Regions from separate parts of the Pseudoduganella sp. jia 9 genome, predicted to be linked through region 2. Evidence: predicted binding sites of a transcription regulator. Region 2 holds the regulator's gene; each other region holds the start of a gene.
What was found. Region 2 encodes LexA, which represses DNA repair genes until DNA is damaged. Its sites were predicted from a motif close to ACTGTATNNNNATACAGT; they were not measured.
Positions count from the first base shown of each region.

Region 1: a site for LexA is predicted at 1,597-1,614, ahead of ACY34H_RS24560 (error-prone DNA polymerase). Genes of this name have one in related genera too.
Region 3: a site for LexA is predicted at 2,392-2,409, ahead of ACY34H_RS10295 (VRR-NUC domain-containing protein). Genes of this name have one in related genera too.

Region 1 is NZ_JBUPWE010000020.1:63,549-67,696, reverse strand. Features, by position in the region: gene ACY34H_RS24565 (TonB-dependent receptor plug domain-containing protein) at 1-1,418, opposite strand, end outside; gene ACY34H_RS24560 (error-prone DNA polymerase) at 1,627-4,148, shown strand, end outside.
Region 2 is NZ_JBUPWE010000024.1:62,584-66,731, reverse strand. Features, by position in the region: gene ACY34H_RS26775 (cystathionine gamma-synthase family protein) at 1-31, shown strand, start outside; gene ACY34H_RS26770 (hypothetical protein) at 297-1,085, shown strand; gene lexA (transcriptional repressor LexA) at 1,192-1,857, opposite strand; gene rpsF (30S ribosomal protein S6) at 2,221-2,610, shown strand; gene priB (primosomal replication protein N) at 2,626-2,916, shown strand; gene rpsR (30S ribosomal protein S18) at 2,947-3,237, shown strand; gene rplI (50S ribosomal protein L9) at 3,271-3,723, shown strand; gene ACY34H_RS26740 (replicative DNA helicase) at 4,033-4,148, shown strand, end outside.
Region 3 is NZ_JBUPWE010000007.1:135,136-139,283, forward strand. Features, by position in the region: gene ACY34H_RS10280 (ATP-binding protein) at 1-1,454, shown strand, start outside; gene ACY34H_RS10285 (hypothetical protein) at 1,518-1,736, shown strand; gene ACY34H_RS10290 (phasin family protein) at 1,774-2,325, shown strand; gene ACY34H_RS10295 (VRR-NUC domain-containing protein) at 2,540-4,148, shown strand, end outside.

The DNA.
Region 1 (4,148 bases), on a different contig from region 2:
GCCGCGTCGGTGAGATCGGCTTCCATGTCGAGGTACAGCGCGGTGCTGTGGCGGCGCGCGTTCGTCACGTCGCCAGGCTGGAAGCCGGGGAAGCCCTGGCTGCCGGCATTGCCGCCCGTGCCCACGCCGTCGGCGTCCACGTAGGAACCCTGTTCGCCGGCGAAGATCTTGTATTTCTCGACGCGGTACTCGCCGCCGAATGCCACGTTCAAACCCTTGCCCATCACGCCGTCGAAGTAGCGCGCGAAGTCGGCGTTGGTGGTCCATTGTTCGAACGAAAAGCCGCCGGCGTCGAAGTGGTCGGGGCTCATGCCCTGGCCGCCACCCAGCAGGTCGGCATTGGCGATCGACGCATTGAGCGTGTTGCTGATGTCGTACATCAGGCGGTTGTAGCCGTAGGTCTGCGAGATGTCGGCATTCCATTCGCCCAGCCGGGCGCGGTGGCCGAGGATCGCGGTGCGGTCATCCATGTCGCCGTTGATGAAGGGCACGAAGCCGTCCGGGTACATCGCCGCCGAATTGCGGCTGGGGATATCGTCGCTGCCGACGCCGCCGCGACCGAAGGCGGCGGACGAGGCGTCGCGCTTCTGCACGCCGCCGGTGAAGTAGAACCTGCCCGTGCCATTGGCCACGCCGGTGGGGATCTCGCCGTTCACGTACAGCGTCTGGTTCTCGGTCTTGGAGTCGCCGATGATGCGCGGGTTGTTCGGCTCGGAGCGGTCGGAGCGGCCGCGGTCCAGGTATTCGCCGGTGATGCCGACCACGCCGCCGCCCAGCGCGATGCCGCAGTAGGCCGAGGCCAGCCAGTTCTCGCCGTCGCCGGCCGAGTACTGGCCGTAGCCGGTGACGGCTTCGCAGCCGAGGCTTTTCTTCAGGCCGATGTCCATCACGCCGGCGATCGCATCGGAGCCGTACTGGGCGGCGGCGCCGTCGCGCAGCACCTGCACGTCGCGGATCGCCAGCATCGGGATCGCATTCAGGTCGGTGCCCGTGTTGCCGCGGTTGCGCGCGCCGAACAGGTTCACCAGCGACGAGGTGTGGCGGCGCTTGCCGTTTACCAGCACCAGCGTCTGGTCCGACCCCAGGCCGCGCAGCGCGGCCGAATCGACCAGGTCGGCGCCGTCCGCACCCGACTGGCGGGTGGAGTTGAACGATGGCGATATGTTGGTCAGCGTCTGCGACAGGTCGAACTGGCCGCCTTTCTCGGCGGCGGCGGTGAGGGGAATCACGTCGATCGGTACCACGGTATCGGTGGCGGAACTGGTGGCGCGGCGCGAACCGACGATGCTCACGGACTGCATAGGCTGCTGGGGTGCCGCCGTTTGCCCCTGGGTGTCCTGCGCCAGTGCGATGGGGGAGAAGACAAGGGCGGAAGATCCGTACAGGGCGGACAGGACGGCTAGGCGTAGCGTGGACAAGGGCTTCTCCGAACAGGTAAAGCGGCGATTCTATCGGCCCGTTAACAAATCAACTATGAGCACTTTCCCAAGTGTGACAATTTTGCAAATCACACTGCTTTAGTGTCGCGTTTCGGCGAATTTCTGGTATGGGCAATGACTGCCGTGCGGCGGGGAGACGCAGGCCGGAGAGTATAATACTGTATGTTTATACAGTATTAACATCACCATGCCCGCCGCCACGCCACCGATCGGACTGCCGCCCTACGCGGAGCTGTTCTGCATGACGAATTTCTCGTTCCTGCAGGGCGCCTCGCATGCCGAGGAGCTGGTGGCCCGGGCGATCCAGCTTGATTACACGGCGCTGGCGATCACGGACGAATGCTCGCTGGCCGGCGTGGTGCGTGCCCATGGCGAAGCAAAACAGGCAGGCTGGCATGACAGCCTGCGCATCGGCAGCTGGTTCCGCCTGACGAACCGCGACGGCACGGAAGCCTTGACCCTGCTGGCCATCGCGCAGAACCGCAACGGCTACGGCAACCTGTCCGAGACGATCACGCTGGGCCGCACGCGCGCCGCCAAGGGCGAGTACCTGCTGCAGCCCGATGACTTCGCGGCGCCGCCGCCCGAGCGCGCGCACCTGCGCGGCTTGCCCGATTGCCTGCTGGTCCTGCTGCCGTCGTATCCGGTGTGGGAACCGGCGGAGGTGGACCGGCTGCATGCGCAGGCGGCCTGGATGGCCGCCACGTTCGGCACGCGTGCCTGGCTCGGACTCACGCTGCTGCAGCGCGCATTCGACGAAGGCCACCGGCAAAGCATCGAGGAAGTGGCGGCGCAGCACCGGCTGCCGGTCGTGGCGGCCGGCCAGGTCTGCATGCACGTACGCTCGCGCAAGCCGCTGCACGATACGCTGTCGGCGATCCGCCTCGGCAAGCCGGTGGCGGAATGCGGCTATGCGCTGGCGCAGAATGCCGAACAGCACCTGCGTTCACGCCTGCGGCTGGCCAACGTCTACCCGCGCGAAGCGCTGGAGGAAACGGTGCGCATCGCCGGGCAATGCACTTTCTCGCTGGACGAGCTGCGCTACGAATACCCGAACGAGCTGATACCGGCGGGGCACACGCCCGCTTCCTACCTGCGGCAGGAAACCTATGCCGGCGCGCTGGTGCGCTACCCCGACGGCATTCCGGCCAAGGTGCAGAAGCAGGTCGAGGAAGAACTGGAGCTGGTCGCCGAACTGAAGTACGAGTATTTTTTCCTCACCGTGTACGACATCGTGCGTTTCGCCCGCGCGCAGGAAATCCTCTGCCAGGGCCGCGGCTCGGCCGCCAACTCCGCCGTGTGCTACTGCCTCGGCATCACCGAGGTCAATCCGGCCGAGAGCACGCTGCTGATGGGGCGCTTCATCTCGCGCGAACGCGACGAACCGCCGGACATCGACGTCGACTTCGAGCACCAGCGCCGCGAGGAAGTGATCCAGTACATCTACGCGAAGTACGGCCGCCACCGTGCCGCGCTGGCTGCCACCGTGATCTGCTACCGGCCGAAAAGCGCGCTGCGCGACGCCGGCAAGGCGCTCGGCGTGGACCTGGCCATCGTCGAGAAGGTGGCCAAGTCGCATCACTGGTTCGACAGCAAGCATGAACTGCTGAACCGCTTCGCCGAATGCGGGCTCGACCCCGAGGCGCCGCTGGCCAACCAGTGGGCCAGCCTGGCGCAGAAGATGCTGGGCTTCCCGCGCCACCTGTCGCAGCACGTGGGCGGCTTCGTCATCGCCCAGGACAAGCTGTCGCGCCTGGTGCCGATCGAGAATGCCACGATGAAGGACCGCAGTGTGATCCAGTGGGACAAGGACGACCTGGAAGAACTGGGCCTGCTGAAGGTGGACGTGCTGGCGCTGGGCATGCTGTCGGCGCTGCGGCGCGCGCTGAACCTGATCGGCGTGCGGCGCGGCGAGGAATTCCGCATGCAGGACGTACCGCGCGACGATGCCGCCACCTACGACATGATGTGCGAGGCCGATACGGTGGGCGTGTTCCAGATCGAGTCGCGTGCGCAGATGACGATGCTGCCGCGGCTGCGCCCGCGCCGCTTCTACGACCTGGTGATCGAGGTGGCGCTGGTGCGGCCCGGCCCGATCCAGGGCGGCATGGTGCATCCCTACCTGCAGCGCCGCCTGGACCCCACGCTGATCGATTATCCGGAAGGCCTGAAGCCGGCGCTGGAACGCACGCTGGGCGTGCCGATCTTCCAGGAGCAGGTGATGCAGGTGGCGATGATCGCCGCCGGCTTCTCGCAGGGCGAGGCGGACCAGTTGCGCCGCGCGATGGCGGCGTGGAAGCGCAAGGGCGGCATGGACAAATACCGCGGCCGCATCATCGAAGGCATGACGGCGAAGGGTTATGACATCGAGTTTGCGCACCGCATCTGCGAGCAGATCCAGGGCTTCGGCGAATACGGCTTTCCCGAATCGCACGCGGCCAGTTTTGCGCTGCTGACCTATGTGAGCTCGTGGATCAAGTGCCACGAACCGGCCGCCTTCCTGTGTGCGCTGCTGAACAGCCAGCCGATGGGGTTCTATGGGCCGTCGCAGCTGGTGCAGGATGCAAAGCGGCATGGCGTGGAAGTGCGGCCGGTCGACATCGTCGTCAGCGGCTGGGATTCGGCACTGGAGGAAAAAGAGCAGGGCGGGCAGCCGGCCGTGCAGGGGGCGAGAACGCACGCCGGCCAGCCGGCCGTGCGGTTGGGCAT
Region 2 (4,148 bases):
CGACGACTTCCGCCTGGCGCTCGACGCGTAACCGGTGCATGAGCGGCACATAAGTGGCCCATGAGTGGCCATAAGCGGCGCATGAGCGGCACATGAGCGGCACATGAGCGGCGCAGGCGGGTGCGACTCCGCTCCCGCCTGCCGCCGGCGTACAGCGGTCGCGCGCGGCGCTATGCATGTTGCATACGACTGTAGCCTTCCTGCAACAAATGGTGCAAATGCCAAGTACCCCGCGCCATTGGCGCATGAATGGCTTATTCTTTTGTTTTATTCCTAATACATCAAAAGGAGCTGTCGTGAAACATGCCGCGTTTTTCCTTGTCGCCGCAGTGATTGCCAATTCTGCCTTCGCGGATGATCTTGCCGAGGCCAAGCGGCTGCTCGAAACGCGCGCCTATGCCCAGGCAAGCGCGATCTACGAGCGCCTTGCGGCGGCCGGCAACGCGGATGCGCAGTTCCATCTCGGCGAAATGCACTGGTATGGCGAGGGCTACAAGGCGGACGATGCGGCGGCGCGGCAATGGTTCCAGAAAGCCGCGACAGCCGGCAGCAAGGAAGCGGCCGCTGCGCTGGAAACGATGCGCCTGCGTGAAACGCGGCGTGCCGACATCGATTACTACGTGCAGCAGTACGATGGGGCCGACCTGGCGTACGCGAAGTACCAGTGCGCGACGCCGGATATTCCAGCGTCGTCTCTCGGCAAGGACGCCGTGACGCGCGTCAACAAGCAGTATTCGGCGTGGCAGGAGTGCTATAACGGTTTCGTCCAGCAGTTGCAGAATGCGATGCCGGCCGGTTCGAAGATTCCCAGGGACGTTGCCGACCTGATGAACGAACAGGAGTTCGACGGCGCCCGCCAGCGCATGGAAAGCGCTTATGCCAGGCTGGCCGCGGAAGGGAAGGCGCAGGCCGAACCGCTCGTGGCCAGGTATGACAGCTGGTTCCAGGCATCGGAAAAACTGGCGATCCAGGCCAACGAGCGCTTCAAGGCCGACAAGGTGGCATCGGACGCCATCAACCGGGACTTCCAGAGCCGCCAGAATGACTTCCGCGGCCGCATCGCGACGCCGCCCACCAGGCGCTGAGCGCCAGCAGGCCTGCTGCCCGGAGCGTGGGCGCACTGCCGGATATGCCCTGCGCTGACAGCCATGCGGCTCGTCAGCGCATCCCGTCAAGGCAGCGGCTGAGCCATCAATGCCAGGTGCGCAGGAGGCCGACGGCCAGGCCTTCGAGTGCGAATTCGTCGTCCGGCGTTACGGTGATGATCTTGAAGTCTGGGTTTTCCGGCAGCAGTTCGATCGTGGAACCGGTACGGCGGTAGCGCTTCACGGTCACTTCGCTGCCGATGCGGGCCACGACGATCTGGCCGTTCTTGGCACTGTCCACTTTCTTCACCGCCAGCAGGTCGCCATCCATGATGCCGACGTCGCGCATCGATTCGCCGCGCACCTTCAGCAGGAAATCGGGCTTCGCTGAAAACAGCGCCGGGTCGACGCTGTAGGTTTTTTCCAGGTTTTCCTGCGCCAGGATCGGCGAGCCGGCGGCCACGCGGCCAATCAGCGGCAACTGCATCAGCAATGCCGCAGGCACCTGCGGCAGGAAGTCCGTGCCGGATTGCGCCGCGGCCGGGTTGGCGCGCGCGCGCTCGCCCAGCAGGCGGATGCCGCGCGACGTGCCGGCGGTGATTTCAATGGCCCCCTTGCGCGCCAGCGCCTTCAGGTGCTCTTCGGCCGCATTGGCCGACTTGAATCCCAACTCGGCGGCGATCTCCGCGCGGGTCGGCGGGAAGCCGGTGGATTCGATGGCGTCCCTGATCAGGTTGAGAATTTGTTCCTGCCTTGCGGTGAGCTTGATCATGACCAGATTGCTGTGTATATAGACAGTCTGTATTTTTGTACAGTGTCGGCGTGAATGCAAGGGAAAACCCTCCCGGGCGAGAAATATTTCCCGAAAAATGGGGACGGACCCTGTTTTCCAGGAAAATTTCCGCGCAAGACGGCGCTACGCCGTTGCGCCAGGCCGTCATTTCACGCCTGCCGGTGTGACGCGGGATGCCGCGAAACCGGCCCGGAAGGCTGCTTCCGGCTGCTTTCGGGTCGGTTGCCGCCCGGCCGCGCGGCTAGCCAGCGCCGAAAAATCCTGCTATGCTTGCGGGCTTACCTCTTCCCACACCTGTCTTGACGCCAGGGTGGGCTATCAACAGTCCTTAAGGGAGTTTGCATGCGTCACTACGAAATCGTATTTATCGTCCATCCGGACCAGAGCGAGCAAGTGCCCGCGATGATCGAACGTTACAAGGCCAGCGTGACCTCGCGCGGCGGTAACGTGCACCGCGTGGAAGACTGGGGCCGCCGTCAAATGGCGTACTCGATCCAGAAACTGGCCAAGGCACACTACATCTGCCTGAACATCGAGTGCGACAACGATACGCTGGTCGAACTGGAAACCGCGTTCAAATTCAATGATGCCGTGCTGCGCCACCTGACCGTCAAGATGAAGAAAGCGGAAACCGCTCCTTCGCCGATGATGAAGTCGGTCCAGCGTGAAGACGCCGCCAAGAGCCACCGCGCCGAAGCCGCGGCCGCTCCTGCAGCAGCAGCAGCAGCCTAAATCCACGGAGTCTTGCTGAACGAGCTGAGGTTTACCGGCCTGATCACCGAGCGGGAAGTCATTCGCTATACCCCCGCCGGGCTGCCGATCGTGAATGCAATCTTGCAGCACAGTTCGCAGCAGATCGAGGCAGGCATCGCCCGCCTGACGGAGTTTGAGATCGCCGCGGTTGCCGCGGGAGAGATTTCAGGCCGTTTCAGCGGCGCGCCACTGGGAGGCACCTACGAATTCACGGGGTTCCTCGCCAGGAAAGGCCGCAACAGCAAGAGCCTGGTTTTTCACATCATTGATTTTCGTGCCGCCTGAGCGACACAATATTTAATACAGGAGCCTAAAATGGCATTCGGTAAAAAGTTCGACAAAAACAAAGCCAAGCTGAAAGAAAAGCGCAAACAGCAGAACCCGCTGTTCAAGCGTAAGAAGTTCTGCCGCTTCACCGCCGCTGGCGTTGAGCAGGTCGACTACAAAGACGTCGACACCCTGAAAGATTTCATCCAGGAAAACGGCAAGATCATGCCGGCACGCCTGACCGGCACGAAGGCGCACTACCAGCGTCAAGTGGATACCGCGATCAAGCGCGCGCGCTACCTGGCCCTGCTGCCGTACACCGATCTGCACCACGCCTAATCGGCAGCAGTACAGATAGAACTGGAGAACATTATGCAAATCATTCTGCTGGAAAAAGTTATCAACGTCGGCAACCTGGGCGACGTGGTGAAGGTCAAGGACGGCTACGCACGTAACTTCCTGATCCCGCAAAAACTGGCACGCCGCGCCACCACGGCCGCCGTGGCCGAGTTTGAAACCAAGCGCGCCGAACTGGAAAAAGCCGCCGCCGAAAAGCTGGCTGCCGCACAAGGCCAGGGCGAAAAGCTGAACGGCATGACCGTGACCGTGTCGCAGAAGGCCGGCGTCGATGGCCGCCTGTTCGGCTCCGTCACCAACTTCGACATCGCCGAAGCCCTGTCGAAGGCCGGTTTCCCGGTCGAGAAAGCTGCCGTGCGCCTGCCGAACGGCCCGCTGAAGACCACCGGCGAGCACCCGGTGTCGGTTTCCCTGCACACGGACGTGGTGGTCGATGTGACCGTCGCCGTCGTGGGCGAAACCGCCTGATTGCCGGGATTCTTTCCTCGGTAAGACAGTCGTACAATTAAAAAAGCCGGGTTCGCCCGGCTTTTTTATTGCCGGCGCCGGTGCCGCGAGGCCCTGCATGCAGCCCGCGCAGCAGCGCCGAAGCGGCACCCGAAGCATGCGTCCGCAACACGCTGTTTCCGCTGCCGCATGAAGCGCGACAAGCCTGACATTTGGCTGCTATAACAGAGCTGCGAGGGTGTCATCAAGCTGTCACAAAGCTGCCGGCAGGGCAGCGATCTTGCCAACCATTATGAACTTTGGCCTGCTTATGCAGGTATAATGCGCGCCATGAATGCCCCATCCGACCCGCAAGTCGATTCCCTCCGTATCCCGCCCCATTCCATCGAAGCCGAACAATCGGTGATCGGCGGTTTGTTGCGCGATAACGCCGCATGGGACCGCAT
Region 3 (4,148 bases), on a different contig from region 2:
AGAACGGCTTGCAGCTGCTGCACATGCGCGTGGCGGACGTGACGGGCCAGCGCATCGCCGAGGCGCTGCGCACCGGGCAGAACCGGCTGCTGGAAATGATCGCACGCGGCGCGCCGCTGCCCGACATCCTGGCCAGCCTGCTGCGCCTGATCGAAGGCCAGGCGCCGGGCCTGGTCTGCACCGTGCTGCTGCTCGAAGAGGACGGTGTCACCGTGCGTGGCGGCGCCGCGCCCAGCATGCCGCCAGAATTCCTGCGTGCGTTCGACGGGCTGCAGATCGGTCCGGACGTGGGCTCGTGCGGCAGCGCGATGTTCCGCCGCGAACCCGTGGTGGTGGCGGACATCCGCCACGACGCGCGCTGGAACGGCTGGCATGAACTGGCTGCGCGGTATGGCCTGCACGCATGCTGGGCAATGCCGATCATGACCGACCGGCAGACGGTGCTGGGCTCGTTCGCGATCTATTACCGCGATGTGCGCCTGCCCCGCGCGGACGACGAGCGGCTGATCGCGGTGGCCGTGCACCTGGCCGGCATCGCCATCGAGCGCACCCGGCGCGAGGTGGAGCTGGCGCGGCACCGCGACCACCTGGAAGACCTGGTGGCGGCCCGTACCGCCGAACTGCGCAGCGCGAAGGAGCGCGCCGAACAGGCCAGCGCCGGACTGGCCGCCGCGCTGGACGACCTGCGCAAGACCCAGGACGAGCTGGTACGCCGGGACAAGCTGGCCGCGCTGGGCGCCCTGGTGGCCGGCGTCGCCCATGAGCTGAACACGCCGATCGGCAATTCGCTGACGATCGCCAGCGCGATGAGCGAGCGCCTGGGCGCGCTGCGCGACAGCCTGGCAAGCGGCCTGCGCCGCTCCGACCTGGAACAATACCTGGCCCAGGCCGGCGAGGCGGACGACCTGGTGGTGCGCAACCTGCGCCGGGCCGCCGCGCTGATCGCCAGTTTCCGGCAGGTGGCCGTCGATACCGCCAGCTCGCAGCGCCGCCAGTTCCGGCTGGACGAGTTCATTGCCGAACTGGTGCTGCCGCTGACGGCCGCCACCGCGCCCCCCCGCCCTCGCGTGGTGCAGGAAATCGCCCCGGGGCTGGCGATGGACAGTTACCCGGGCCCGCTCGGGCAAGCCGTGTCGGCGCTGTTCGAGAACGCCGTCGTCCACGGGCTGGACGGGCGCGGCGACGGCGTCGTCACGCTGTGCGCACATGCGCTGGAAGACGGCATGATTGCGTTGTCGCTGGCCGATAACGGCGCCGGCATCGCGCCCGGCATTCTTTCGCGGGTGTATGATCCCTTCTTTACCACCAGGCCCGGCGCCGGCGGTTCCGGCCTCGGCCTGCACATCACGCACAATATCGTCACCGGCGTGCTGGGCGGCCGGATCGCCGTACGCAGTACGCCGGGTTCCGGCACCGTCTTCACGATGACGCTGCCCGCCATGGCACCGCGCTGAACCTGCGCCCCTCCTGGAACCGCGGACCTGCCGAATCTGCACCCGACCTGACCTGCCAGCCCGATGACTTCACTCCCTGCCCTTCTCAAACGATCCCTGCCTGGCGCCGCGCTGCTGCTCGCCGTGGCCGCCGCCGCCGCGCCCGCGCCCTGGTGGCTGTGGGAAAGCGTGACCGACAGCGGCGCCAAGGTGTGTTCGCAAACGCCGCTCGGCCCCGGCTGGCGAAAATTGCTTGGCCCCTACAAGGATTCTCGTTGCGAGAAGTTAATTCGTGTTCAATAATGGCCCGACAAGATTTTTTCACACCGACGGAGGAGACATGTTTCAGAATCCCGAGCAGTTCGCCCAAGCGACGAAAACCCTGTTCGAGTTCCAGCTCGAAACCTTCAATACGCTGACCAGCAAGGCGGTGCAAGGCCTCGAGCAGGTACTGCAGCTCAATATCGATACGGCCAGGAGCGGCGTCGAGAAGAATCTTGCGGCCGGTCGCGAAATGAGCCAGGCGCCCGATCCGAAGGCGGCCATGGCCGCAGCCAGCGCCCGGATGCAGAACCTTACCAACGTCGCCGAATACAACCACCAGCTCGGCCAGATCCTGGCCGAAATCCATGGCGAATTCACCACTGCCGCCGAAGCCCACCTGGCCGAAGCGCGCAGCAACCTGACGGCCCTGATCCACGATGTGACGAAAAACGTGCGGCCCGGCTCCGAGAACGCGGTGCAAATCGTCAAGACGGCGATCGACAACGCCTTTGCCGGCTACGAGCAGGTCACCAAGGCGACCCGCCAGGCAGTGACGACGTTCGAGGAACAACTGGCGAAAGCGGCCGCGATCGCCGAACAGCAGGGCGCCGGCCAGACCAAGCACTGAGGGCAAATTGCCGGCAGGTTGCCGGCATGCGATAAAACGCTGTGCAAGCGGCGGGAGAAGCGATAGACTGTATATAAATACAGTTCATTGTCTCTCCCGCCGTTTTTTTTGGAAGCAACGCAAAAGCCCCACCGCTTTTCCCAGTTTCCGTTGCTGTTTCCGTTTCTGTTTCCGCTTCCGTTTCCCTTATCTTCTCCGTCCTCCCGCTGTTCGCATGAAACCCGTCCTGGAAAACCTTTTTTATTACCTGGATAATTTCCACCGCGTGCTGGAATGGATCGGCGAACGCTACGCCGACCTGCTCGACGGCGAGGAACGCGAGTTCATCGAACGCTTCCCCGCCCTGCCCCGTGCTTCCCGCGCGCTGTTCGTGCGCATGGTGATGCGCAAGGGCCAACTGTTCCGCGCGTCGAAGCTCGTCTATGAGGAGATCGGCTGCGCCCGTGCGGCCGCCGGGCCGCTGGCCGATGCGGGCTGGATCGTCGTCGATCCCGCCGTGTCGCTCGACGAACTGTTCGACCTGCTGCAGAAGCCGGAGCTGTGCCGGGCATTCGGGCTGGCCGGCGCGCTGCGCTCGGCGCGCAAGGAAGCGCAATTGGAGGCGCTGCGTGCCGATCACGCCGGCGAGCGCCCGTTTTCCGCCTGGTGGCAGAACATCGAGGCACGGGAGGAAGCCTACCGTATCGTCGCCAAACCGCTGTGCGACCGGCTGCGGCTGATCTTCTTCGGTAATTACCACCAGGACTGGACGGAATTCGTGCTGTCCGACCTCGGCGTATTCCGCTTCGAACGGGTGGAGATTTCGGAAGCCGCGCGGGGATTCCGCACGCGCCGGGACATCGACGACTACCTGCAGCTGCACGCATGCCGCGAACGCTTCGGCAACGGCGAGGCGCCGCTGGACGTGCTGCGCGACGTGCCGCCGCCCGGCACGGACAACGAATGGCTGGCCAGCCGCCGCCACAAGCTGCTGTTCCAGATGGGCCAGCAACTGGAAAAGCTGCGCGACTGGGCCGGCGCCTGCGCCGTCTACGGCGATTGCGCCTATCCGGGCGCGCGCGCGCGGGCCATTCGGGTACTGGAAAAGGATGAACAGTTCGGCGCCGCCTGGGAACGGCTGCAGGCGGCGATGGCCGCGCCGGAAAACGAGGCGGAACGCCAGCACCTGCTGCGCATGGCGCCGCGGCTGGCGCGCCGCCTCGGCCACCCGCGCGGCGCGGCCGCCAGGCCCGTGCCGCCGGCGCGGCTGGACCTCGCGCTGCCCCGGCCCGATGGCCAGTGGTGGGTCGAAGGGGTGGTACGCGACCACCTGAACCACGCCGAGGCGCCGGTGTTCTATGTCGAGAACGCGCTGATCAATTCGCTGTTCGGGCTGTTGTGCTGGGAGGCGGTATTCGCCGCGATTCCCGGCGCGTTCTTCCACCCGTTCCACCACGGTCCGGCGGACCTGCACAGCGCCGACTTCCACCGCCGCCGCGCCGCCCACTTCAATGCCTGCCTGGCGCAGCTGGACGACGGCGGCTATCACGCCACGATCCGGCGCAACCTGGAGGCCAAGCGCGGCATCTCGTCGCCCTTCGTGTTCTGGGGCGCGCTCGACGACACGCTGCTCGACCTGGCGCTGCACTGCATTCCGCCCGCCCACCTGAAGCAGGCGTTCCTGCGCATCCTGCAGGACGTCAAGGCCAACCGCACGGGCTTTCCCGACCTGATCCAGTTCTGGCCGGCCGAGCGCCGCTACAACATGATCGAAGTGAAGGGCCCTGGCGACCGCCTGCAGGACAACCAGCTGCGCTGGATCGACTACTGCGCGCAGCACCGCA